DNA from 3 places in the Kitasatospora sp. NPDC059571 genome. Region 2 is predicted to be linked to each of the others. Evidence: riboswitches for the same ligand, from Rfam matches in the RefSeq annotation. Region 2 holds a riboswitch; each other region holds the start of a gene.
The links. Region 2 has a riboswitch for cobalamin ahead of ACFV0G_RS28260 (cobalamin biosynthesis protein). Riboswitches for the same ligand answer to the same signal wherever they lie in the genome.

Region 1 (8,986 bases), on a different contig from region 2:
CGTCGGCAGCGCGCCCTTGCCCTTGCGGTCCAGCCACTTGTTCCAGGACGCGACCAGCTCCGAGACGGGCGCGTCGTCCGCCGCGCTCTTGGCCGGGAAGTAGGCGTCCACCCCGATGTCCGGCAGCGGGATGTCCACCGGGCCGGAGATGTAGCTGTCGAAGTTGGCGTCGTAGCCGAGCTCGCCGTCGAAGAGCCTGTGGGCCTGGTCCACCAGGCCCTGCCAGTGCGGGTCGCCCTCCAGCGAGTTGAACTCGGTGCCGAGGGTGAACGCGGCGGCGTGGTGCTCCTTGGCCATCTTCAGGTACGGGGTCAGCAGCTTGCCGTAGCTGGTGAACCACGCGTCCTTGTCGGCGGGCGTGATGTTGCCGCGCCAGCCGCCGGCCGCCGGCTTGAGCGAGACCTCGTCGAGGATCGGGCGGACGGTGGTGCGCAGGCCCGCCCGCTGGGCGGTGTCCAGCAGCACGGCGAGCCGCTCCGGGGTCGGCGTGGTCGGCTGCGCCTCCAGCTCCGTGGAGCTGCGCCCGCCGGTGTACACCGGGAAGGAGACCGCCATCGCGTTGGCGTTGAGGTCGACCAGGTACTTGACGATGCGGTCGGCCTTGCCCTGGACGAAGTTCTCCGGGTCCGCCGGGTCGTCCAGCCAGTACACCTGCACGCCCCACTCGGGGGTCCCCGGCTGCCAGACCCGGGCGACCCGCGGGCCGTCGTAGGACGCGGAGGCGCTCGGGGCGGCGGCGGACCCGGAGCCGGACGGGCTCTCGCCCGGCAGGGCACTCGCCGCGGACGGCGAGGCCCCGGTGCCGTGCGCGAAGGTGACCGGGTGGTCCCCGTAGAGGACGGGGACGGCGGCCGTGATGCCGATGACGGCGACCGGCAGGACGAAGATGACGTAGCGCTTCACGTGGGGATTCCTGCTGCGGTCAGGCCGGCTTGGCGATGACGACGAACTTGTTCTCCTCGCGGCGGAGGAACTTGACGAGGCCGCGCAGGCCGCCCAGGCCCTCCAGGAAGGAGAACACCGGGATCAGGGCGACGATCGCCATCGGCTCCCACCACTTGCGGCGGTGCTGCGCGGAGGAGATGACGTTCAGCCGCAGCCCCTCCCAGTAGGTCCAGATCACGTAGGCGAAGTTGATCGCCCAGATGAGGACCACCGACTGTGTCACCGGGGAGGTGTTGACCGTGCCGGTGAACCAGGCGACCAGCAGGATCAGGCCGACGTGCTGCAGCGGGCCGAGGACCCAGCTGACCATGCCCATCCCGATGAACACCCGGTACTTCAGCGGGATGCTCTTGTTGAAGCAGAGCGCGACCAGGCCCCAGGCCCAGCGCTCGCGCTGCTTGATGAAGTCCCGCACACCGGCCGGCGAGGCGCCGTAGCAGCGCCCGTTGAACCAGTCGCTGCGGCCGGGGTAGCGGGTGCAGAAGTTGAGGGCGTGCTGGGCGTCCTCGACGATCGTCTTGGGCCCGAAGTCCCAGCCGATGGTGGCCTCCACGGACGCCCGCATCAGCAGCAGCTCGCCGTGCACGCCGGCCACCGGCGTGCCGGTGCCGGTCATCGCCCGGAAGCGGGCGATGTCGTCGGCGGGCCGGATCGCGTCGGCGAGCCAGGTGAAGAGGTTGACCGCGTTCTCCCGCGGATACGTCAGGATGCCCTGGGCCATGTGCTTGGCGTCGTCGCCGGCCCGCCGCTGGCGGTTGATGAACTGGGCGGTGGAGGCCGCGGTGTCCGGGCCGACGCCGGTGTCGTCGTCCATGTGCAGCACCCAGACGTCGTCCTCCGCCTCGCCCTCCTCGATCCGCAGCTCGTGCGAGTAGTGGTTGGCGCGGGCCTTGAACTTGGTGCCGTTCGGCGTCTGGTACGCCTTCGGGACGGTGACCACCCGGATCAGCGGGTTCAGCTCGGCCAGCGCGTCGATCTTCTCCGCGGCCTCGCAGCCCTCCTCGGTGAGGACGTCCACCCGCATCCACGGGAAGTAGGCCGGCAGGTGGTCCACGTACGAGAGGACCGAGCGCTCCAGGGCCGGGTAGGTGTCGTGCCGGCCGATGGTCGGCACCAGGACGATCAGGAAGTCGTCCTCGGCCGGGGCCGGCGGGACCATCTTCTCCACCTGGCGGATGCGCCGGCGCACCATCAGCACGCCCTGGAAGCCGATCAGCACGCCCACGACCGGCAGCGACCAGACGATGGTGAGGACCCAGCCGAGCGCGGTCGGATTGGGGACGAAGGCCCAGAGCGAGAAGCCGAAGATGATCAGGAAGGATATGTAGAACGGCAGCACGCCAGGCGTCCACGCCGCGTGCCGGTCGGCCAGCCGCTTGGCCTCACGGGAGGTCGTGATCACGGGCCGGGCGGTCGCAGTCGTCATCTCGGATGCGTTCCTCGTACGGATGTCGCGGGTATCTCGGGCGGCCTGCGGTCGGCGGCCGGCCCGGCACCGCCGGTCACGGGGTGTCCTGGACGGCGTCCGGCGCCGGCGCCGGAGCCGGTGCCGCGGACTGGGCGGGAGCGGGAGCGGGTGCGGCCGGCTGCGGCGCGTCCTGCCCGGCCGGGGCCTGCTGCGGGAGCGGGGCGCCCTGCTGCGGCTGGGGCTGCTGCGGCGGGGTCGGCGCCCAGGCCTGCGGCGGCTGCCCGAAGGAGGGCTGGGCCGGCGGCGCCCCGAACTGCGGCGCCCCGAAAGGGGGCTGGCCGAACTGCTGCTGGGCGGGCGGCCAGGCCTGCGGCGGCTGCCCGAACGCCGGCTGGGCCGGCGGCTGCCCGAAGGCGGGCTGTGGGAACGGCGGCTGGAACGGCGCCGGCGACCACGGCGCGGCGGCCGGGGCCGCGTCCGCGCCGGCCAGCGACCGCAGCACGATCAGGGTGAGCGCGGTGGTCACCAGCAGGCCCGCGCCGAAGGTGGCGAGCTTCAGCCAGCCCTCGACGGTGCCGGTGAACCAGGCGCGCTGCGGGGCGTCGAACAGGGCGCCGGTGAGGCTGCGCAGCCGGTTGTAGCCCTCGACCAGTGCCACGCCGACCACGACCCCGCGCGCCCAGCCGCGGCCGGTGAACATCAGCCAGGCCGCCGCGAGGTACACGACCGCGTAGTTGAGGCTGTTGGTCTCCGCGCGGGCGGCGCCGTCACTCACGCCGTAGTAGAAGATGCCCTCGACGAAAGTCCCGAAGCCGACCTGGGCGAAGCAGTTGTACGCCGCCCAGGCGAGCAGGACGACGCCCCAGCCGGCGGCGATCCCGGCGGCGATCCGCACCGAGCGGCTGCCGTCGCCCACCCCGTTCGAACCGATCGTCGGCATGCGCCACCCACCATCCCCCGCGGCCGCCCGGCGGCCCCACCCCGCCGTCGCCCCGGTGATCGGCGACGGCCGTAAACGGTCAACTCCGGTCCAAGGTTCCCACACCGGCCGCACGGCAAGGAAACGGGGGGCCGCCGGATCCGGCGATCGTTACCAAACTCACTGGATGTGCAGCGAGGACCAGTCGAAGTTTGCTCCGAAGTGCCCGTATCCTCCGGTGATGGCCTGCTTGCTGTTGTAGGTCGCCTTCACGTCGGCGAGCGAGTTGACCACCTGGTCGGGGATCAGGTTCTTCTCCGTCAGGGCCTGCCCCCAGACCGTCCACAGCGTCCACGGGGTCCGGGTGAGCGTCTCCTTCTGCCGGGCGTTCACCGGCACGGCGAACGACTCGGCGAGGATCCGCGGCTTCCGGTAGGCGGCCAGGCCGTCGTAGTAGCGCTTCGTCCACACCTCGCCGGTGCCGATCGGGTCGCGCGGGCTGCCGCTGTAGTCGTCCACGCCCACGACGTCCACGTACTGCTCGCCCGGATAGTAGTTCCACGGGTCCACGCCGGGCGCGCCGTCCCAGGAGACCGGCGACCAGACGAAGATCAGGTTGTGCAGGCCGCGGGTCCTCACCAGGTAGTCATAGGTGATCCGCCAGAGCTTCTGGTAGTCGGCGCCGCGCTGCCCGGACCACCAGAAGCTGTGCCGGCAGTCGGCGTTGTTCATCTCGTGGTACGGCCGGAACAGCACCGGCACGTCGTGGTCCGCGAGGTACTGCAGGTGGTCGGCCAGGTAGGAGAGGTCGGTCAGCAGCTGCCGGTGCTCGGCGGTGCCCGCGGAGTCGTCGACGACCCGGCCGAACCAGGTGGGGTCGGTCGCGGCCGGCGAGTTGGCGCACAGCACCCGGTCGAAGGACTTCACCGGCGAGCCGGGGTACGGCTCGTGGAAGGACATCCCGACGAGCCCGGCCGGCCCGCCGCCGTTGTCCGGCAGCGAGGTGGTGGAGCCGTCGCAGTTCTGCTGCACGCCGCTGGCGCCGTACGTCCCGTCGTCGGGTCGGGGGTGGCCGGACCAGACGGCGGTCAGCAGGTCGACCGCATCGTCGGTGTACTGCCACTTGGACGAGCAGGTCGGCCACTTGTCCTTGGAGTAGCTGCGCGGGTTGCCGACGCCCCAGTCGCCCTGCCCGTAGCCCGGGCCCAGGTCGGTCTCGACGAAGCCGGGCAGCTTGCCGGTGATGTCGGCGGCCTTCTTGTAGTAGTAGCCGACGCCCTTGATGCCCTGGTAGTCACCGTAGTTGAGGTTGTACAGCTCGTTCTGCGCCTCGACGTGGTGGCCGATGACGGTGCCCTTCGGGTGCCCGTCGCGGGCCTGGCTCTCCAGGTCGGCGAGCATCTGGTAGACCGCCCGGGCGTTGGGCGAGGCCTTCGGGTCCCGCTTGACCAGGTCGGCGCCGAGCGAGGCGGGCAGCGGCCGGGCCGGGACCAGGTGGCTCGACCCGGTGCCGCTCGGCGCGGCACCCGGTGCGGGGGCGGCCCCGCCGTCCCCGCCCATCAGGACCACGGCCGTGCACAGGGCCGCGGCGGTGACCGCGGCGACCGGTATCGCGGCCCGGCTGCGCAGCGCGCGCGGCAGCATCACAGGCTCCCCCAGGGCAGATGTGGATCTTCCGGACGGAACGGTACCCGCCCGCTCAGGACCCCCCGGCCCCGGGGCCGCCGCTCCCGGCGGCGCCCCAGGTCAGTGCTTGCCGGCCGCCGCGGCGCGCGCCAGCAGGGTCTGCTTCAGGTGCTTGGCGAAGTCCGGGGCCGCGTCGGTGGCCGCCTGGTCCGCGGCGGTGCCGCCGACCTTGGCCGAGCCGGAGGCGGTGAAGTAGGCGTACCGGCCGAGCGTCGCGTGGGTGCTGGTGCAGCCGACGGCCTGGCAGAAGTCGGCGACCCCGTCGGCCTTGAGGCCCTTGATGTGGCCGCGGTACTTCTTCATCGCGGTCTCGGCCTGGAGCTTGTGGTCGAAGACCGCGATGCCGACCACGACCGCGCTGTCGCCGGAGACGTAGGTCGCCCGGAGCACCTGGCGGCAGGCCTGGCCGGCGATGACGTCGCCGAGGCCGCCGATGGTGGCGTTCCAGCACGGCTCGGTGGTGGCCGCGCTGCGGCGGGTCCACGGCCGGCCGTCGATGGTGAGCGTCTCGTCGGGGAAGAACGCCGCCGGGTCCACCGGCGCACCGTCGGTGGCCAGTTCCCAGATCGGCTGCGACGGGTCGGCCGGATCGGCGCCGCCGCTGCCGGCCGGGGCCGGGCGGGCGGTGCCGGACTGCGAGGCGGTCGGCCCGGGGGCCGGCGGGTCGTTCTTGCCGCCCGCGACCACCACGGCGGTGGCGGTCAGGCCGCCGACCACGACGACGGCGAGCACGCCGAAGAGGAGGGTCCTGAGCCGCCGGCGGCGGCGCTGCTCGCTCTCGGCGCGGTCCGCCATGGCGGCCCAGTCGGGCTCGGCTGACGCCTGCGGGAGGTGGCCCGGGAACTGCCCAGGCTGCCCGCCCGGGCCGCCGTACGGCCCGTACCCCCCGTTGTTCATACCCGCCCCATCACTCATGAGCGCAGATCCTAGGCCATCGGTCCGACGGACCGACAGGGACCTGGGCGGGGTTCGGCGGGCCGTCCGCGACTCCCCGGACGGTCACTCCCCGCCACCCGGAGACTACGCCGCACGACACAACATCTGGGGTCGCGTAGATCAGACACCACAACATGTATGCTCACTCTCGCTGTCGACGCAGGGGAACCCGGTGGGAGTCCGGGACTGCCCCGCAACGGTGAGCAGGCCCGTGATTGCCCGGGCCCGCGCAGTCCGAGGGCCTGCCGACGGTGTGCCACCGGCTTCCCCGCAGATGCCATGAAGCACAGCTGTACGTCCGGGCCTCGCGGGCAGGCCGGGTGGCGCCGCGCGCCCTGGGAGCAACCGGGCGTGCCGTCCTCCCCTGCCGCGTACCGGTCCGGGCGGCCTCCCCCACGGGAGGTGCCCCGTCCGCTGCCGCCACAGGAGAGAGTGCGCCTTGACCGTCGCTGCCTCAGTCACCCTGCCCTCCCAGGGTTCTGCCGACTCCGCCCAGACCGACCCCGGTGCGGCGCTGCTCCGGCTGCTCACCGACCGCAGCACCGACCTCCCCCAGGTGGACCCCGGCCACGTCGCCGCCGCCGCGCTGCGCGGCCGCCACGCCGGCTCGGACTTCGCCGAGCTGCGCGGGCTGGCCGTGGAGGCCGCCGCGTCGATGATCGCCGAGGACCCCCAGTACTCGAAGCTCGCCGCCCGCCTGCTCGCCCTGGAGATCCGGGACGAGGCCGTCTCGCAGGGCGCCCACTCCTTCGCCGCCTCGATCGCCGTCGGCCACGCCGAGGGCCTGATCGGCGACGCCACCGCCGCCCTGGTCGCCCGGCACGCCGACCTGTTCGACTCCCTGATCGACCCGCAGGGCGACGACCGCTTCGAGTACTTCGGCCTGCGCACCGTGCAGTCCCGCTACCTGCTGCGCCACCCGATCACCCGCAAGGTCGTCGAGACCCCGCAGCACTTCCTGCTGCGCGTCGCGGCGGGCCTGGCGGTCGGCGACAGCGAGCAGTCGGTGGCCGAGGTCGCCGAGCTGTACCGGCTGATGAGCCGTCTGGAGTACCTGACGTCCTCTCCGACGCTCTTCAACTCCGGCACCAAGCACCCGCAGATGTCCTCCTGCTACCTGCTGGACTCCCCGCTGGACAACCTGGACTCGATCTACAACCGCTACGCGCAGATCGCCCGGCTGTCCAAGCACGCCGGCGGCATCGGCCTGTCCTACTCGCGGATCCGCTCCCGCGGCAGCCTGATCCGCGGCACCAACGGCCAGTCCAACGGCATCGTGCCGTTCCTGCGGACCCTGGACTCCTCGGTCGCCGCGGTCAACCAGGGCGGCCGCCGCAAGGGCGCGGCCTGCGTCTACCTGGAGACCTGGCACGCCGACATCGAGGAGTTCCTGGAGCTCCGCGACAACACCGGCGAGGAGGCCCGCCGGACCCACAACCTCAACCTGGCGCACTGGATCCCGGACGAGTTCATGCGCCGGGTCAACGCGAACGCCGACTGGTCGCTGTTCTCCCCCGCCGACGTCCCCGAGCTGGTCGACCTGTGGGGCGCCGAGTTCGACGAGGCGTACCTGAAGGCCGAGCAGGCCGGCAAGGCCGTCCGCACCATCCCGGCGCAGACCCTGTACGCCCGGATGATGCGCACCCTGGCGCAGACCGGCAACGGCTGGATGACCTTCAAGGACGCCTCCAACCGGGCCGCCAACCAGACCGCGCTGCCCGGCCGCACCGTGCACTCCTCCAACCTCTGCACGGAGATCCTGGAGGTCACCGACGACTCCGAGACGGCCGTCTGCAACCTCGGCTCGGTCAACCTGGGCGCCCACGTCGCCGCCGGCGCCACCGCCGCCGACCTGCTGAACGCGATGGACTGGGAGCGCTTGGACGCCACCGTCCGCACCGCGGTGACCTTCCTGGACCGGGTCATCGACATCAACTTCTACCCGACCACCGAGGCCGGCAACTCCAACTCCCGCTGGCGGCCGGTGGGCCTGGGCGTGATGGGCCTGCAGGACGTCTTCTTCCAGCTGCGGATCGACTTCGACTCCGCCGAGGCGAAGGCGCTGTCCACGCTGATCTCCGAGCGGATCATGCTCACCGCGTACGAGCGCTCCGCGGACCTCGCCGAGCAGTTCGGCCGCCACGAGGCGTACGGCGAGACCCGCGCGGCCCGCGGCGAGCTGCACATCGACCACTTCGCCGCCGCCACCCCGCAGTGGGCGGCCCGCTGGGAGGCGCTGCGCGCCCGGATCGCGGAGACCGGCCTGCGCAACTCGCTGCTGCTGGCGATCGCGCCGACCGCGACCATCGCCTCCATCGCCGGCGTGTACGAGTGCATCGAGCCGCAGGTCTCCAACCTGTTCAAGCGCGAGACGCTCTCCGGCGAGTTCCTCCAGGTCAACCCGTACCTGGTGCGCGAGCTCAAGGAGCTCGGCGTCTGGGACCAGCAGACCCGGGACGCGCTGCGCGAGGCCAACGGCTCGGTGCAGGACCTCAACTGGCTGCCCGCCGGGGTCCGTTCGCTGTACCGCACGGCCTGGGAGCTGCCGCAGCGCGCGCTGATCGACCTGGCCGCGGCCCGCATGCCGTACATCGACCAGAGCCAGTCGCTGAACCTCTTCATGGCCGCGCCCACCATCGGCAAGCTCAGCTCGATGTACGCGTACGCCTGGAAGGTCGGCCTGAAGACCACCTACTACCTGCGCTCGCGCCCGGCCACCCGCATCGCGCAGGCCGCCACCGGCGCCCGCACCGCCACCGCCGTGCCGGTGCCCGCCCCGACCATGAGCCAGGAGGAGCAGGACGCCATCGCCTGCTCCCTGGAGAACCCCGAGTCCTGCGAGGCCTGCCAGTGAGCTCCGACCGCAAGATGCTGCTCGACCCCGGTTTCGAGCTGACGCTGCGCCCGATGCGCTACCCGTCGTTCTACGACCGGTACCGCGACGCCATCAAGAACACCTGGACGGTGGAGGAGGTGGACCTGCACTCCGACGTCGCCGACCTCGCCAAGCTGAGCGAGGGCGAGCGGCACATGATCGGCCGGCTGGTCGCCTTCTTCGCCACCGGTGACTCGATCGTCGCCAACAACGTGGT
Region 2 (5,075 bases):
AGCAGCGGGGTCAGCCAGCGGCGCAGCGCCTCGGTGTAGCCGTCCGGGTCGGCGTTCCAGAGCGCGGCGTGGGCGGCGCCCGGCACGGGGTGGAGGCTGACCAGTTCCGGGCGTAGCCGGGCGAGGCGATCGGCGGCGGCCCAGGGGGCCACCGCGTCGTCCGGGCTCTGCAGCAGCAGCGCGGGCACCTGCAGGTCGGTGCCGTCGGCGAGCCGGGCGAAGCCCGCCAGGTCGACCTGGGAGCGGCCCTCCGCGGCCAGCGCACCGAGCTCGGCCAGCGGCCCCGGCTGGCCCGCCCGGACGGCCGCCCGGCGGACGGTGGCGGGCCAGTCCAGCACCGGCGAGTCCAGCACCAGGCCGGCCAGCGACTCGCGCCAGGCCGACCGGGCGGCGGTGTGCAGCGCCATGGTCGCGCCGATCGACCAGCCGTACAGCACGATCCGCCCGGCGCCCTGCTCGCGGGCGAAGCGGACGGCGGCGTCGACGTCCCGCCACTCGGTCTCGCCGAAGTGCCCGAGGCCGTCCGGGGAGGGCGGCGCGCCCTCGTCGCCGCGGTAGGTGACGACCAGGGCGGGCAGGCGCAGCGTGTTCAGCAGCGGGAGCACCGGCAGCGCCTGCCGGCGGTCGGCGCCCGGGCCGTGCACCAGGATCACCCACAGGCCGCGGATCCCCGCCACGTGCCAGGCGGGCAGCGGCCCGAGCTCGCCGTCGACGGTGCCCTCGGAGTACGTCAGGCCGAGGTCGGTGGCCGGGTCGCCGGCGTACACGCGGGGGGTGAGGCGCACCTCGTCGCCGGCGCGCAGCGTCCCGGAGCCGGTGCCGAGCAGCCGGCGGGTCACCGACTGCGGGCCTGTACCGAGCACCTCGCCGATGACGGCGCGCGCACCGTCCGACCGCTCCAGGGCGTAGCGGCCGGCGCGGGCCGTCTCCACGCTGCGGGTGACGGTGACCCACTCCGGGCCGGTGTCCTGCACGCGCAGCGCCTCGGCGGTCCCGGCGGCGAAGCCGGGGCGGACGGCGCGCTCGGACGCCCGGCGGCCGAGCAGCAGCACCGCGGCGCCGGCTCCGGCCGTGACGGTGGCGGCGACGGCGGCGGCGATTCCCCAACGCATGGTGCTCCCCGGGGTCGGCTGGTCTCGGGCATGGCCTTCCCAGTCCACGCCCGCCGGGGGCCGCGGGCCACCGGAGCGGGTCCGTCCGGGCGCGGCGGACGGGCGGGTGGACGGGCGCTCCGACCCGGACCGGCGACGGGACCGGCGACCGGCGACCGGTGCGGTCAGACCGGGACGTCGGTGGGCCGGCGGCCGAGCAGTTCCCAGAAGCGGTTGGGCAGCGGGGCGGCGGGCGGCTGCTGCGCCGCGGGCACGGCGGAGCCCCAGTGCGTGGGGACGAGGTACTCGTTCTGGAGGTCGGAGAGGGCCGCGGACAGTGCCTCGCGGGGCGCCGGGACCATCCGGGCCACCGCGTCCAGCCGGGCCTGCCAGCGCCCGTCCACGACCTGCCGCAGGCACCGCTCCAGGTCCTCCTGACGGCCGGTCACCCGGACGAGGGTGCGCAGTGTCAGGCCGAGGGCGTGCGCGAGGGCGCGACTCTGCTCCTCGTCGGCGTCCCAGCGCCCGGTCCGCTCGGCCTTCTCATAGGTCTGGGCGGTGACGCCGATCCGCCGGGCGGCCTGGTCCGCGGTCAGCTCCCGGGCCAGCCGGTGGTCGCGCAGGGTGGCCGGGCGCACGCCCATCAGCTGCACCGGCGGGCACCACAGCGCGCGGGCGAGGGCGATGAACTCCTGTTCGTCGGGGCGCAGCTCGCCGCTCTCCCAGGCGATCACATGGGTGGGCAGCAGCCGAACGCCGTGCGCGGCCATGCCGTCGGCGACCTGGGCGGGCGTCAGGCCGAGTCCGGCCCGGTGCGCCCGGGCGGCGTGCGGGGAGAACGGCACCGGCGGCGGAGGGGGCGGTCTGCGTCGCATGCGACAAGAACGTACGGGCGGACCCGGCGGGCCATCACCCGCCGAACGCACGAAGCGCCCGGCCGCCGCCCCGCGCGGCCCCTGGAGGATCGTACGAGCGGCGGCCCCGCATCCCGGGTGATCGTCGGAGGGAGCGACGGCCCGCACCCGCGGCCGGGCGGCGACGGTGTGTGACCAACCCCTCCACGGGCTTTGTTGACGGCCGGTCGGACCGCGTGATGGGATCCTGGGGCCATACGGAGGCATGCAGAGGAAGCCGGTGCGAGTCCGGCGCGGTCCCGCCACTGTCACCGGGGAGCACGCTCGAACCGATGGTCACGGCGGTCCGCCACAGGGCCGCTGGAAGGCCCGAGGGTGCGTCCGACCCGGAAGCCAGGAGACTCTCGCCGCCGGTTCGTCGATCCAGGGCGCGGACCCTGAGTGAGGACACGCACGCCATGCAGGCTGCCCAGCGGTCGCCGTTCCCCCCTGCCCCGGGCGCCGCGCCGTGCGCCGGTTGAGATCCGCCGCCCCCTATCTGCTCGGCGCCGTCGCCGGCCACCTCGCGGACACCGCCCTCGCCGATCCCCGGCGGGGCCATCCGGTGGCGCTGTTCGGCACCGCGGCGACCCGCCTGGAGCGGGCGCTGTGGCGCGACCACCGCGGTGCCGGGGCCGCCTTCACCGCGCTGAGCGTGGGTGCCGTCGCGGCCGGCGCCGCGCTCGCCGACCACGCCCTGCGCCGCCGCCCCGCGGCCCGGGCCGCCCTCGCCGCGGCCGCCGCCTGGACGGTGCTCGGCGGCACCTCACTGACCCGCGAGGCCTGGACGATCGGCCGCGCCCTGGAGGACGGCGACCTGGCCGCCGCCCGCGAGCGGCTCCCCCACCTGTGCGGCCGCGACCCGAGCGCCCTGGACGGGCAGCAGATCGCCCGGGCGGTGGTCGAGTCGGTCGCCGAGAACACCGCCGACGCGGTGGTCAACGCGCTGACCTGGGGCGCGCTGGCGGGCACCCCCGGGCTGCTGGCCTTCCGGGCCGTCAACACCCTGGACGCGATGGTCGGCCACCGCTCGCCGCGGTACCTGCGCTTCGGCTGGGCCTCGGCCCGGCTCGACGACGTGGCCGGCTGGCCGGGCGCCCGGCTCACCGCGCTGCTCACCGTCGCCGCCGCGGAGCATCCGCGGGCGGCCTGGAAGGTCTGGCGCCGGGACGGTTCGTCACATCCGAGCCCCAACGCCGGGCAGGCCGAGTCGGCCTTCGCCGGCGGGCTCGGCGTGCGCCTCGGCGGCACCCTCCGGTACGGCGAGCGCGTGGAGCACCGGCCGGTGCTCGGCGCCGAACTGCGGCCGGTCGCGGTCGCGGACATCGAACGCGCCTGCCGGCTCTCCCGCCGGGTCGGCGTGCTGGCCCTGGCGGTGACGACGGCTGCGCACGCCCTCGGGCGCACCTCGCTCGGCCGGGCCGCCCGGGGACACACCGGCCTCCCCGTTCCTGCGCCGGGGGTCGCACAGATGCAGAGGAGTACGCCGTGACGAATGCGCTGCTGGTCGCAGGGACGACCTCGGACGCGGGCAAGAGCGTGGTCACGGCGGGGATCTGCCGGTGGCTGGCCCGGCAGGGCGTGCGGGTGGCGCCGTTCAAGGCCCAGAACATGTCGCTGAACTCCTTCGTCACCGCGGACGGCGCCGAGATCGGGCGCGCCCAGGCGATGCAGGCGCAGGCCGCCCGGGTGGAGCCGGAGGCCGCGATGAACCCGGTGCTGCTGAAGCCCGGGGCGGACGGCCGCAGCCAGGTGGTGCTGCTCGGCCGCCCGGTCGCCGAGGTGGGGGCGCTGGACTACCGCGAGCGCAAGCCCGTCCTGCTGGAGCGGGCGCTGGAGTGCCTGGCGGACCTGCGCAGCCGGTACGAGGTGGTGGTCTGCGAGGGCGCCGGCTCGCCCGCCGAGATCAACCTGCGGGACCGGGACATCGCCAACATGGGCCTGGCCACGGCGGCGAACCTGCCGGTGGTGGTGGTCGGCGACATCGACCGCGGCGGGGTGTTCGCGGCGATGTACGGGACGCTGGCGCTGCTGTCCGCGCAGGACCAGGCGCTGGTGGCGGGCTGGTTCGTCAACAAGTTCCGCGGCGACGCGCGGCTGCTGGCGCCGGGCCTGGAGATGCTGCGCGAGCTGACGGGGCGTCCGGTGCTGGGCACGCTGCCGATGCTGTCCGGCCTGTGGCTGGACGCCGAGGACTCGCTGGACCTGTCGACCGCGGTGGAGAACCGTCCGACCGCGGCCCCGCACGGCGCCGAGGTGCTGCAGGTGGCCGTGGTGCGGCTGCCGCGGCTGTCGAACTTCACCGACGTCGACGCGCTGGCCCAGGAGCCCGGCGTGCTGGTGCGCTGGGCGACCCGGCCGGAGGAGCTGGCCGACGCCGACCTGGTGGTGCTGCCCGGCACCCGGGCGACCGTCGCCGACCTGGCCTGGCTGCGCGAACGCGGCCTGGACACCGCCCTGCAGGCCCGCGCGGCGGCCGGGCTGCCGGTGCTGGGCGTCTGCGGCGGCTACCAGATGCTGTCCCGGGAGATCGTCGACGCCGTGGAGTCGAGGGCGGGCGCCGTCGAGGGACTCGGTCTGCTGCCGACCCGGGTGGAGTTCGGTGCGCAGAAGGTGCTCGGCCGTCCGGTCGGCGAGGCGTACGGGGAGCGGGTCGAGGGGTACGAGATCCACCACGGCGTGGTCGCGGTGGAGGGGGGCGAGGCGTTCCTGGACGGCTGCCGGGTCGGCGCGGTGTGGGGGACGACCTGGCACGGCGCGCTGGAGAACGACGGCTTCCGCCGGGCGCTGCTGCGCGAGGTGGCGGCGGCGGCCGGACGGGCGTTCGTCCCGGCGCCGGACACCTCGTTCGCCGCGGCCCGCGAGGAGCGCCTGGAGCGGCTCGGCGACCTGATCGAGGAGCACGCGGACACCGACGCGCTGTGGAAGCTGATCGAGGGCGGGGCGCCGCAGGGGCTGCCGTTCGTGCCGCCGGGTGCGCCGTGAGCAGGGCCGTGAGCAAGGGAGAGCAGATGAGTGACGCCCGATACCCGTTCACCGCGATCGTCGGCATGGCCGACCTGCGGCTCGGGCTGCTGCTGAACGCGGTCTC
Region 3 (8,986 bases), on a different contig from region 2:
TCCAACAGCGCACGAAGCCGGGCGCCCCGGGCGTCCTGAACGGCTCGGAGGGCCGGGCCGAGCAGGAAGGTCCAGCCGAGCAGCCAGCTGCCGACCAGGAGGGCGTGGGCGCAGCCGAGCAGGAGGACCTGCGGCGCCATCGGGCGGTGCGGATCCAGGAACTGCGGTAGGAGCGTCAGGTAGAGCGCACCTGCGAGCCGGACGGCTGCGAACGCCTCGGCCGACTGCATGACCAGGGCGGACAGCCCCGCCAGGGCCAGCGTGGCGTGCACGGCCAGCCCGGTGATCGTCCCCAGCACGACGCCTGCGGCCCGGCCGCGCCCGCCCGGGGCGACGTGCCGCACCAGCAGTGCCAGGCTTGCGCCGGGCGTCGCCACCAGCGGGAGGGACGGGTCCTCGCCGCCCCGGACGACACCGCCAACGACGCTGCCCTCGACGAGGTGCTCGCACTGCGCGCAGCCGTGCGTGCCCTTTTCGCCCGGGCGGTGCGCCCCGGGCCGCCGAGCCCGGCCGATGCCCAGCGACTGCTGCCGGACGAGGAGGCTCTGGACCGGCTCAACCGGGCCGCCGGGGCGCGCCCCGTTGCCCCGCGGCTCGACTGGCCCGTCGGCGGCGAGCCGGCGGTACGGCTGCTCGGCCCGGACCCGGGGCCGCTCGGTCGCATCACCGCAGCTCTGGCCCGCGACGCCGCGGAGTTCCTGGCCGGCCCCTTGCGCGAGCAGCTCCGCGCGTGCACAGCGCCGCGCTGTGTGCGCTACTTCGTGAAGGCGCACGGTCGGCAGGAGTACTGCAAGCCGTCCTGCGGCAACCGCGCCCGGGTCGCCCGGCACTACGAGCGGAACCGGCCGGCCGCCAGGGGTGTCGGTGCCGGCTGGGATGATGGACGGAACGCAACAGAGCTGCCGAGGAGCTGACGCCCGTGCCCGAGGGCCACATCATCCACCGTCTCGCCGCCCAGAACCACCGTGCGTTCGGTTCCCGTCCGGTGCGGGTCAGCAGCCCGCAAGGGCGGTTCGCAGACGGCGCGGCTCTGCTCGACGGCCGCACCCTGGACGGGGCGGAGGCCCACGGCAAGCACCTCTTCCTCGGCTTCGGGGAGGACTGGCTGCACATCCACCTCGGCCTCTACGGCGGCTTCACCTTCGCCAAGGGTGAAGCACCCGAGCCGGTCGGCCTCGTCCGGCTCCGGATGGCCAACGAGGAGGGGTACGCGGACCTCCGCGGCCCCAACACCTGTGAGCTCCTGGGGCCGTGGGAGAAGATGGCCGTGCATGCCCGGCTCGGCCCCGACCCGCTCAGGGCGGATGCCGAGCCCGGTGCGGCCTGGCGGCGGGTCTCGCGCAGTTCCACCACGGTCGCGGCCCTTCTGATGGACCAGAAGGTGCTGGCGGGGGTCGGCAACGTGTACCGCGCCGAGGTGCTGTTCCGTCTCGGGATAAACCCGCACCGGGCGGGCCGTGACCTCGGCCGCGCGGAGTGGGACGCCATCTGGTCCGACCTGGTGGCGCTGATGCACGACGGGGTCGGTGCCGGGCGTATCGATACCGTCCGCCCCGAGCACACCCCCGAGGCGATGGGACGCCCGCCGCGGGTCGACGACCACGGCGGTGAGGTGTACGTGTACCGGCGGGCCGGCATGCCCTGCCTGGTGTGCGGAACACCGGTGCGAACCGAGTCGCACGCCGCGCGGAACCTCTTCTGGTGCCCCTCCTGCCAGCAGCGCTGAGCATCTCGCCGGTGCAGGCCGGCCGGGCCGGTCAGTCATGGGCCAGCCACCAGGCTGCGGCTGCCCCGACGACGCAGACCGGTGTGTAGAGCGCCAGGTTGAGCGCATGGAAGGCCGATCCGGGCTCGGTGCCTGCGCCGGTCGCCCAGACCAGCCCGGCTGCGGCCCGCGCGCTCAGACCGGCGGCCACCGCGACGGTCGCCCACCGCGGAACGGCCGCGGGCAGCGGTATCCGGAGGGCGCCGCCGCGGACCAACACCAGCGCGGCGGCGCCGCCGAGGAGTCCGACCAGGGGGAGCAGGACCGGCGGGGTGAACGGCACGTCCGCATTGAGCACGGCCGCGGAGAGGGCGGCGGTGTCGCGGGCCGGCCAGGTGGCCCCAGTGGTCCAGTACAGGTGGCACAGCGCGTCGGCGGCGAGCACGCCGGCCAGGGCGGTGGCGGCACGGCGTCGTACGGGGTGCTGCAGCGTTGCTTCCACGGGGGTCTCCCTCGAGGGAATGTGACGACCTGACGTCCTGAGGAGCGGGCGTCCGTGCGAGACGTTCCTGTGACCTACGTCACATTCACTCGTACGGAACCTTTCGGCACCTCGCAGGCTCTTCTTGGCGACCGGAAGGAGATCGCCGTGGAGACGTCACCCGCTCGCACCGCCGAGCTGGTGCTGGCCGCCCAGCGAGGCGACCGGCTGGCGCTCGGTCGCCTGCTGGAGCTGATCACCCCGTACGTGCGCAGGCTGTGCGGGCCGATCGCGCTCGATGACGGGGCCGACGCCGCTCAGGAGGCGCTGATCGTGGTCTTCCGCAAGCTCCCGCAGTTGCAGGAGCCGGCCGCCCTGTTCGGCTGGGTGCGGGCGATCGCGGTCCGCGAGGCCATACGGCACGTGCGGCGGAACGCCCGGAGCGAGCCGGCGGAGCTCGCCGACGTTCCGGCACCCGGCGATCCGCAGCTGGCCGCGGACATCCACGACGTGCTGACCCGGCTCTCTCCCGAGCACCGTGCGGTGCTGGTGCTGCGGGACATGGAGGGATTGGACGAGCGGCAGACCGCCGAGCTGCTGGGAGTCGCCACAGGCACCGTCAAGTCCCGGCTGTCCCGGGCCCGGCTCGGCTTCCGAAAGGCGTGGCAGTCATGAACGTCGACACAGAGGCGCACTCCGGCGACTGGCCCGTTGCCGAGTTCGACGAGGTCCGTGCGCTGCGGGTGCTGGCGGCGACCGTGCCCGGGGCCGCCGTGCACGAGACCGTGCTGGACTCGCCGCTGGAGGAAGTCTGGGCGGTGGCGGCTGATCTGGCCGGCGCACTCCCGCGCTGGCTGCCGGACATCCGCTCGGTCGAGGTCTCGGCCGAGGGTGACGAGGCCGTCGTGGTCGGTCATTCCCGGCTGCGGGCCCGCTTCGACATCGAGATGCGGCCGGGCTGGTGCCTCATGCAGAGCCGGTTCCTCCTGGGCGGCATGGCGGCCGCCCAGGAGCCGGACGGCACCACCCGCTTCGCCTTCCTCGGCGCCTTCCGGGTCCCTTCGGCCGGTCCGGTCGGGGCGGTGCTCCGGCCGCTGACGAGGCGGTTGGGCCGACGCTCGCTGCGCCGCTTCGAGGCGCTGGTCGCGGGGCGGCGACCGGCTCGACCGGGGGAGCATATGCACGGGGAGGAGCTCCGCGGAGGGGAGGTGCCGCCGGTCAGCGATCGATGACGAGCCGTTCGAGCAGCTTGTTGAGCTGGGCGCGTTCTTCGGGGGAGAGGGTGGCCGTCAGTTCAGCGTTCGCCTGGAGGCCCAACTCCTCGGCCTGTTGCAGGACGGTGCGCCCCTCAGTCGAGAGCGCGATGAGGTTCTTGCGGGCGTCCCGCGGGTCGCGCTCCCGGGTGAGCAGGCCACGGGCCTGGAGCTCGTTCAGCGCGGTGACGATGTCCTTGGGGTCGATCCGCACGGCGCGCGCGAGTTCTGCCTGTGCCAGCGGGCCGTGCTCGGCAATGCCGCAGAGTACGGCGTGCTGGTTCAGGCGCAGGTCGAGTCGGGCGAGATGGTCGGCGACGAGCCGGTGGCCGCGTGACGCTGCTCGGCCGAGCAGCCAGCTCGGCAGGGTCTGGAGGCGGCTGAGGGCGGGATCGGACATGGTCGGAGTCTAGCCGTGAATTCGTTGGACAGCCCAATGAATCCGAGCCTATCGTTGGGGCTGCCAACGAAATCGTTGGCGCTCCCAATGAAAGGAGGTCTCATGCGCAAGGTTGCCTTGTACAGCTATGACGGCCCGGCCGGGCTTCGGATCTCCCGGGTTCCGACTCCCGAGCCCGGCCCCGGCGAGGTCCTCGTTCGAACCGAGGCTGCCGGTGTCACCCTGCCGGTGCTCAAGGTCCTCCGGGGCCATGGCAGCGCGCCGCTCCCGTACGAACCGGGCGGCGACCTGGTCGGGAGGGTCCGCGCCATCGGCCCTGGTGTCACGACCCTACGGGTCGGTGACCGGGTCGGCGGGCTGGCCTTCAGCGGGGCCTACGCCGATGTGGTGGTCGCCCCGGCCGAACTGCTGGCCCCCGTTCCCGAGGGGGTGTCCGCGGCCGATGCCGTCGCTCTGGTGCGCAGTGGGCTGGTGGCCCTGGCGGCGCTGTCGGTGGGCGGGTTGAGGCTGGGCGAGTCGGTGGTGGTCACCGCGGCGGCCGGCGGGGTCGGTCACTTGGCCGTGCAGCTCGCCCGGGCGATGGGGGCGGGCCGAGTGGTGGCGGCCGTCGGCTCCCTGGAGAAAGCCGAGTTCGTGCGCCGACTCGGCGCGGACGAGGTGGTGGTCTATGGCGATCTCGGCGACGTTCCGGCCGTGGATCTGGTGATGGAGGGCGTCGGCGGCCCCACCGCGCAGTCCGCGCAGGACGCACTGGTGCCATTCGGGCGGTTGGTGGTGCTCTCGGGCGCCGGCGGCACGCTGGACGCGGGTGCCCTGCTCAGGGGCGGCCATGTCGCGCTCGGCCTCTCCATGGCGCAGCTCGTCCGCCACCGCCCCGACGCGGTGGAACGCTGGAGGCACGAGTTGTGGGGCCACCTGGCGGCAGGTCGGCTCAGGCCGTCCTGCACAGCGGTGCCGCTGGACCGCGCGGCGGACGCGGTTGCACTGCTGGAGTCCCGCCGCAATCTGGGCAAGGTGCTGCTGACCCCGTAGACCTGAGCCGCTACCGTGCCCGCGCGACGACCGGTCCGCCAGGATGCGCCGCGCCCCTTACGGCGCCGGGCCGACCAGTCGTGTCGACCCCGTGCCTGACGGGTCACGCCACAGCCCGGCCCGGCCACGCCACGCGGCGCCACGCGGCGCCGTGCCTCGGGGCGCGAAGGGCGTGGCGGGCGTGGCGGGCCTGACCGGGACGGTCAGATGCGGAGAGACGTGCGCTGAGCGGGCCGGGTCGCTCAGCCTCGCTGCAGGACGAGCGACTGGACCTCCGGGAGGTGCCGCCAGTCGCTGGAGACGATGCTGGCGTGGGCCGCTGCAAGCTGCGCAGCGCGGGCGCGGGCCTGATCGGCGGTCGGGTCGGTGCTGCTGATGGCGGGGGAGACGTTCTGGGCGTCCGTCATCACGAGCAGATAGTGGCGGCTGTCGTACCAGGAGGTGTCGATCCCGCCGACGTACGCCGACGCGTCACCGTCGAAGACCACGAACCAGGGGCGGATGCTCGTGTCGCTGTACCCGGTCCGCGGGTCGCCCGAGGCGGCGCCGTGCACCACGGGGAAGACCTGGGCCTGCCCGGCCTTCCCGGCGGAGGCCAGGTCGCGGAGGTGGCGGCTGTACTCGACATCGGTGTGGAGGGTGTCGAAGGGGTTGCTCTCCTCGACGGTGCCCGGGATGACGTCGACGAGGACCCGTCCCGCGAGGGCCGCGCGGCTCGGCCAGTTGCCGGCGCGGGCGGCGTCGTCGAGGGTCGCGTACGCGCCGCCGCCGGGCTTGGCGAGCAGGTCGGCGGGGCGGAACACCGCGCTGCCGAGGTGGGTGGCGATCAGGCTGTCGAGCTGGGCCGGGCCCATCCCGCGGTTGGCGGCGAAGCCACCCTTGAGTTCGAGCTTGATGACCAGCGGGCCGCTGCCGGGGTGGGCGCCGAGCCAGACCCGTACGTCGTCGAGGCAGTTCTCGAGGTTCTTGTTGGCGCCGCCGCTGTACAGCTGGGCCGGGCTGCTGGCCGCCGTGCAGTTGTTGGAGTTGCCCAACGGGTTCGAGTGGCTGACCTTCCATTCGGTGGTGATGGTGTCGGTCCAGACATCGAGCTCGATCATGCCGGTACCGGTGTCCAGGCCCTGGGCGAGGTACGGGAAGGCGGCCGGGTCGTACGTGTTGTGCAGCCCGACCGTGGTGGCCGAGCCGAACGGCAGAGCGCCGCCTGTGGCGGCACCGGCGGGCTGACCAGGGATCAGGGTGGCGGCCGCAGCCAGCAGTCCCACGGCGAACGAACGGCGAAGCGTCACGGTGTCTCCTCGGCGGATGCCTGGATCGGCGGTCCGGCCGGACCGCCTCCGGCAGCATGGTGTACCGGGGAGTATTCAAGGTGACATGACAAGAAAAATTGGCTGAAGCTGACACTTCGCAGACCTGATCGAACGTCAGTCTGTCAGTGGCCGAGCGGCCGAGCGGCCGAGCGGCCGACACGTCGTCCGCGTCCGCTCGCCGCGGTGGGCCGGCCGGGACCGGGCTCGTTGCCTCAGTCGCGCTGCCCCAGCACGCCGTGTACGAGGAGTTCGGCGATCGCGGGGTCGGCGAGCCGGTAGCGCACGATCCGGCCGTCGCGTTCGCCGGTCACCGCGCCCGCCGCCCGCAACAGCCGCAACGCCTGCGACACAGCGGGATCGCGCATCCCGGTGGCCACCGCCAGATCGCTCACCGCCAGCGGGCCGGTCCGGTGGAGGGCGAGCAGCAGCGCCAGCCGTCCGGGCTCGGCGAGCAGGGCGAACCGATCGGCCCAGGCCCGGACGTGCGCCGTGTCGCCGATGGCGGCGATCGCCTCGCACACGCGGTGCCCGTCGATGGTGCGATGGCCGGCGCGGTCGGCGGGAACGAGGTGCATGGCCGCATTGTCGCAGGCCTTCGGATCAGTCCTCCGGAGACGGCCTCCCGGGCCGGCCCTCGGCGCTCACTCCCCGAACCGCCCCCCGGCGGACCTTCAGAACGGACCTCCCGCAGCGACCTCCCGCAGCGACCTTCCGCACCGACCTCCCGAACAGACTTCCCGAACAGACCTCCGGGGCCGGCCTTGCGGGGTACGGCCGTGATCTTCGACACCTGCGCAGGTGTGCAGGCTTGCAGCTGGCGAGCCGTCAGCCCTACGGTGGGCTGGCCGTGGTGTTCGGGAAGACCGGTGGCGGACCTTGTGGTCCCAGTCCGGAGCGGCCCTCGCCACTGTGATCGGGGGTGTCCGTACCCACTCGTGCCACGGGACGCGCAGGCGTCCGGGAAGGCCGGGTTCGGATGTCCGTTCCTGCCGTCGGGCCGGTGCGGAGCCCCGTAAGCCAGGAGACCGGCCACGGCATCTCACGACGTCATTCCACGAGGTGCTGGAGCGTGATCCGCAGATGACCCTGCCCGCGACCGGTTCGGTCGAGTCCCCGCCGGCGCCGCTGCCGGGCTTCCGCTGGCAGCGGGAGGACACCCTGCGCACGGCGGGGCTGCTGGCGGTGATCCTCGCCATGCACGTCGCTGCGTTCGGCACGTTGTTCCTGCTGGTCGTTCCGGAGCGGTACGAGGTCGGCAGCCAGGTGTTCGGCGCCGGGCTCGGGATCACCGCGTACACCCTCGGCATGCGGCACGCGTTCGACGCCGACCACATCGCGGTGATCGACAACACCACCCGCAAGCTGATGGCGGACGGCAAGCGGCCGGTCTCGGTGGGATTCTGGTTCGCCCTCGGGCACTCCTCGATGGTGGTGCTGATGGCCGCGCTGGTCGCGGGCGGCGCCCGGCTCGCCGGCGTGCTGATGAACGAGGACTCCACCACCCACCAGGTCCTGGGCACCATCGGGACGACCGCCTCCGGCGTCTTCCTCTATCTGATCGCCGCGCTCAACCTGGCGGCGCTGGCCGGCATCCTGCGGCTCTTCCGGGCGATGCGGGAGGGCCGGTTCGACGAGCAGGAGCTCGAGCGCCGGCTGGCCTCGCGAGGCCTGATGAACCGTGTGCTGGGCCGGGCGACCCGCTCGATCTCCCGGCCGGGCCAGATGTTCCCGGTCGGCATGGTGCTGGGCCTCGGTTTCGACACCGCGACCGAGGTCACCCTGATGGTGATGGCCGGCTCCGGAGCTGCGGCAGGTCTGCCCTGGTACGCGATCGTCTGCCTGCCGCTGCTGTTCGCGGCCGGGATGAGCCTGTTCGACACGCTGGACGGCACCTTCATGAACTTCGCCTACCAGTGGGCCTTCTCCAACCCCGTGCGGAAGGTGTTCTACAACCTCACCATCACCGGTCTGTCGATCGCGGTGGCGTTCGTCATCGGCACGATCGAGCTGGTGGCGGTCCTGCACGACAAGCTCGGCCTGACCGACCCCGTGAGCGGATGGGTGGCCGGGCTCAGCCTGGACAATGTCGGCTTCGTCATCGTCGGCATGTTCGTCGCGGTCTGGGCCGCGGCGATCGCCTACTGGCGGCTCGCCCGGGTCGAACAGCGGTGGGCGGCCAAGCGGACCGGCTGAGCAGCCCTCCGGATCGTCCGCCCGGTGGCCGTCCGGCCGTCAGCGCGGCCGGTCAGCCCGCCGCGAGCAGCAGCGTGCCGAGTACGGCCAGTCCGGCGCCCACCACCTGGAGGCGGCGCAGCCGCTCCTTGAGCAGGCTGCGCGCCATCAGTGCGGTCACCACCGGATAGAGCGAGGCGAGTACCGCCGCCACGGCCGGCGCACCGCCGTGCGAGGCTGCGGCGAATGTGGCGTTGGCGGTGACATCCGCCAGCCCGACCGCAGTCAGCGCCGGCAGGCTGCGGCGCATCGATCCCGGCTCGCCCCGGCCCGTACCCGTACCCGCACCCGCACCCGCACCCGCACCCGCATGCGCGCCCGCATCCCTACCCTCACCTGCGACACGGCCGGCCCCTCGGCCGTTCCCGGCGGTGAGCAGCAGGACGCCGCCGACCGCGACGTTGCAGAGCCGCTGGACGCAGAGCGCGGTCAGCAGACCGCCGTCGGCCGAGGCCTGCGCGATCAGTGCCATTACCGCGCCGAACCCGAAGGCCGCGCCGAGCGTGAGCAGCAGTACGCGGGTGGAGACCGCGGTGCCCCCGCGCTGCGGGCCGCCGGCCAGTGCCACACCGA

Region 1: it holds a riboswitch for cobalamin, as region 2 does, so the genes downstream of both, ACFV0G_RS13775 (ribonucleoside-diphosphate reductase subunit alpha) here and ACFV0G_RS28260 (cobalamin biosynthesis protein) in region 2, are expected to answer to the same signal.
Region 3: it holds a riboswitch for cobalamin, as region 2 does, so the genes downstream of both, ACFV0G_RS03010 (HoxN/HupN/NixA family nickel/cobalt transporter) here and ACFV0G_RS28260 (cobalamin biosynthesis protein) in region 2, are expected to answer to the same signal.

The regions. Positions count from the first base shown of each region.
Region 1 is NZ_JBHWBW010000093.1:803-9,788, reverse strand. It holds gene ACFV0G_RS13800 (glycoside hydrolase family 113) at 1-903, opposite strand, end outside; gene ACFV0G_RS13795 (glycosyltransferase family 2 protein) at 923-2,371, opposite strand; gene ACFV0G_RS13790 (hypothetical protein) at 2,448-3,293, opposite strand; gene ACFV0G_RS13785 (glycoside hydrolase family 26 protein) at 3,453-4,916, opposite strand; gene ACFV0G_RS13780 (hypothetical protein) at 5,019-5,873, opposite strand; cobalamin riboswitch at 6,016-6,159, shown strand; gene ACFV0G_RS13775 (ribonucleoside-diphosphate reductase subunit alpha) at 6,334-8,748, shown strand; gene ACFV0G_RS13770 (ribonucleotide-diphosphate reductase subunit beta) at 8,763-8,986, shown strand, end outside.
Region 2 is NZ_JBHWBW010000331.1:1,909-6,983, forward strand. It holds gene ACFV0G_RS28250 (alpha/beta hydrolase) at 1-1,112, opposite strand, end outside; gene ACFV0G_RS28255 (helix-turn-helix domain-containing protein) at 1,277-1,966, opposite strand; cobalamin riboswitch at 2,215-2,349, shown strand; gene ACFV0G_RS28260 (cobalamin biosynthesis protein) at 2,463-3,476, shown strand; gene ACFV0G_RS28265 (cobyric acid synthase) at 3,473-4,969, shown strand; partial or broken gene ACFV0G_RS28270 (magnesium chelatase) at 4,996-5,075, shown strand, end outside.
Region 3 is NZ_JBHWBW010000010.1:9,265-18,250, forward strand. It holds gene ACFV0G_RS02960 (LysE family translocator) at 1-344, opposite strand, end outside; gene ACFV0G_RS02965 (CGNR zinc finger domain-containing protein) at 336-914, shown strand; gene ACFV0G_RS02970 (Fpg/Nei family DNA glycosylase) at 920-1,726, shown strand; gene ACFV0G_RS02975 (DUF3995 domain-containing protein) at 1,758-2,207, opposite strand; gene ACFV0G_RS02980 (RNA polymerase sigma factor) at 2,355-2,861, shown strand; gene ACFV0G_RS02985 (SRPBCC family protein) at 2,858-3,418, shown strand; gene ACFV0G_RS02990 (MarR family winged helix-turn-helix transcriptional regulator) at 3,405-3,839, opposite strand; gene ACFV0G_RS02995 (zinc-binding alcohol dehydrogenase family protein) at 3,942-4,871, shown strand; gene ACFV0G_RS03000 (phosphatidylinositol-specific phospholipase C domain-containing protein) at 5,114-6,160, opposite strand; gene ACFV0G_RS03005 (ArsR/SmtB family transcription factor) at 6,394-6,756, opposite strand; cobalamin riboswitch at 7,013-7,230, shown strand; gene ACFV0G_RS03010 (HoxN/HupN/NixA family nickel/cobalt transporter) at 7,262-8,374, shown strand; gene ACFV0G_RS03015 (EamA family transporter) at 8,427-8,986, opposite strand, start outside.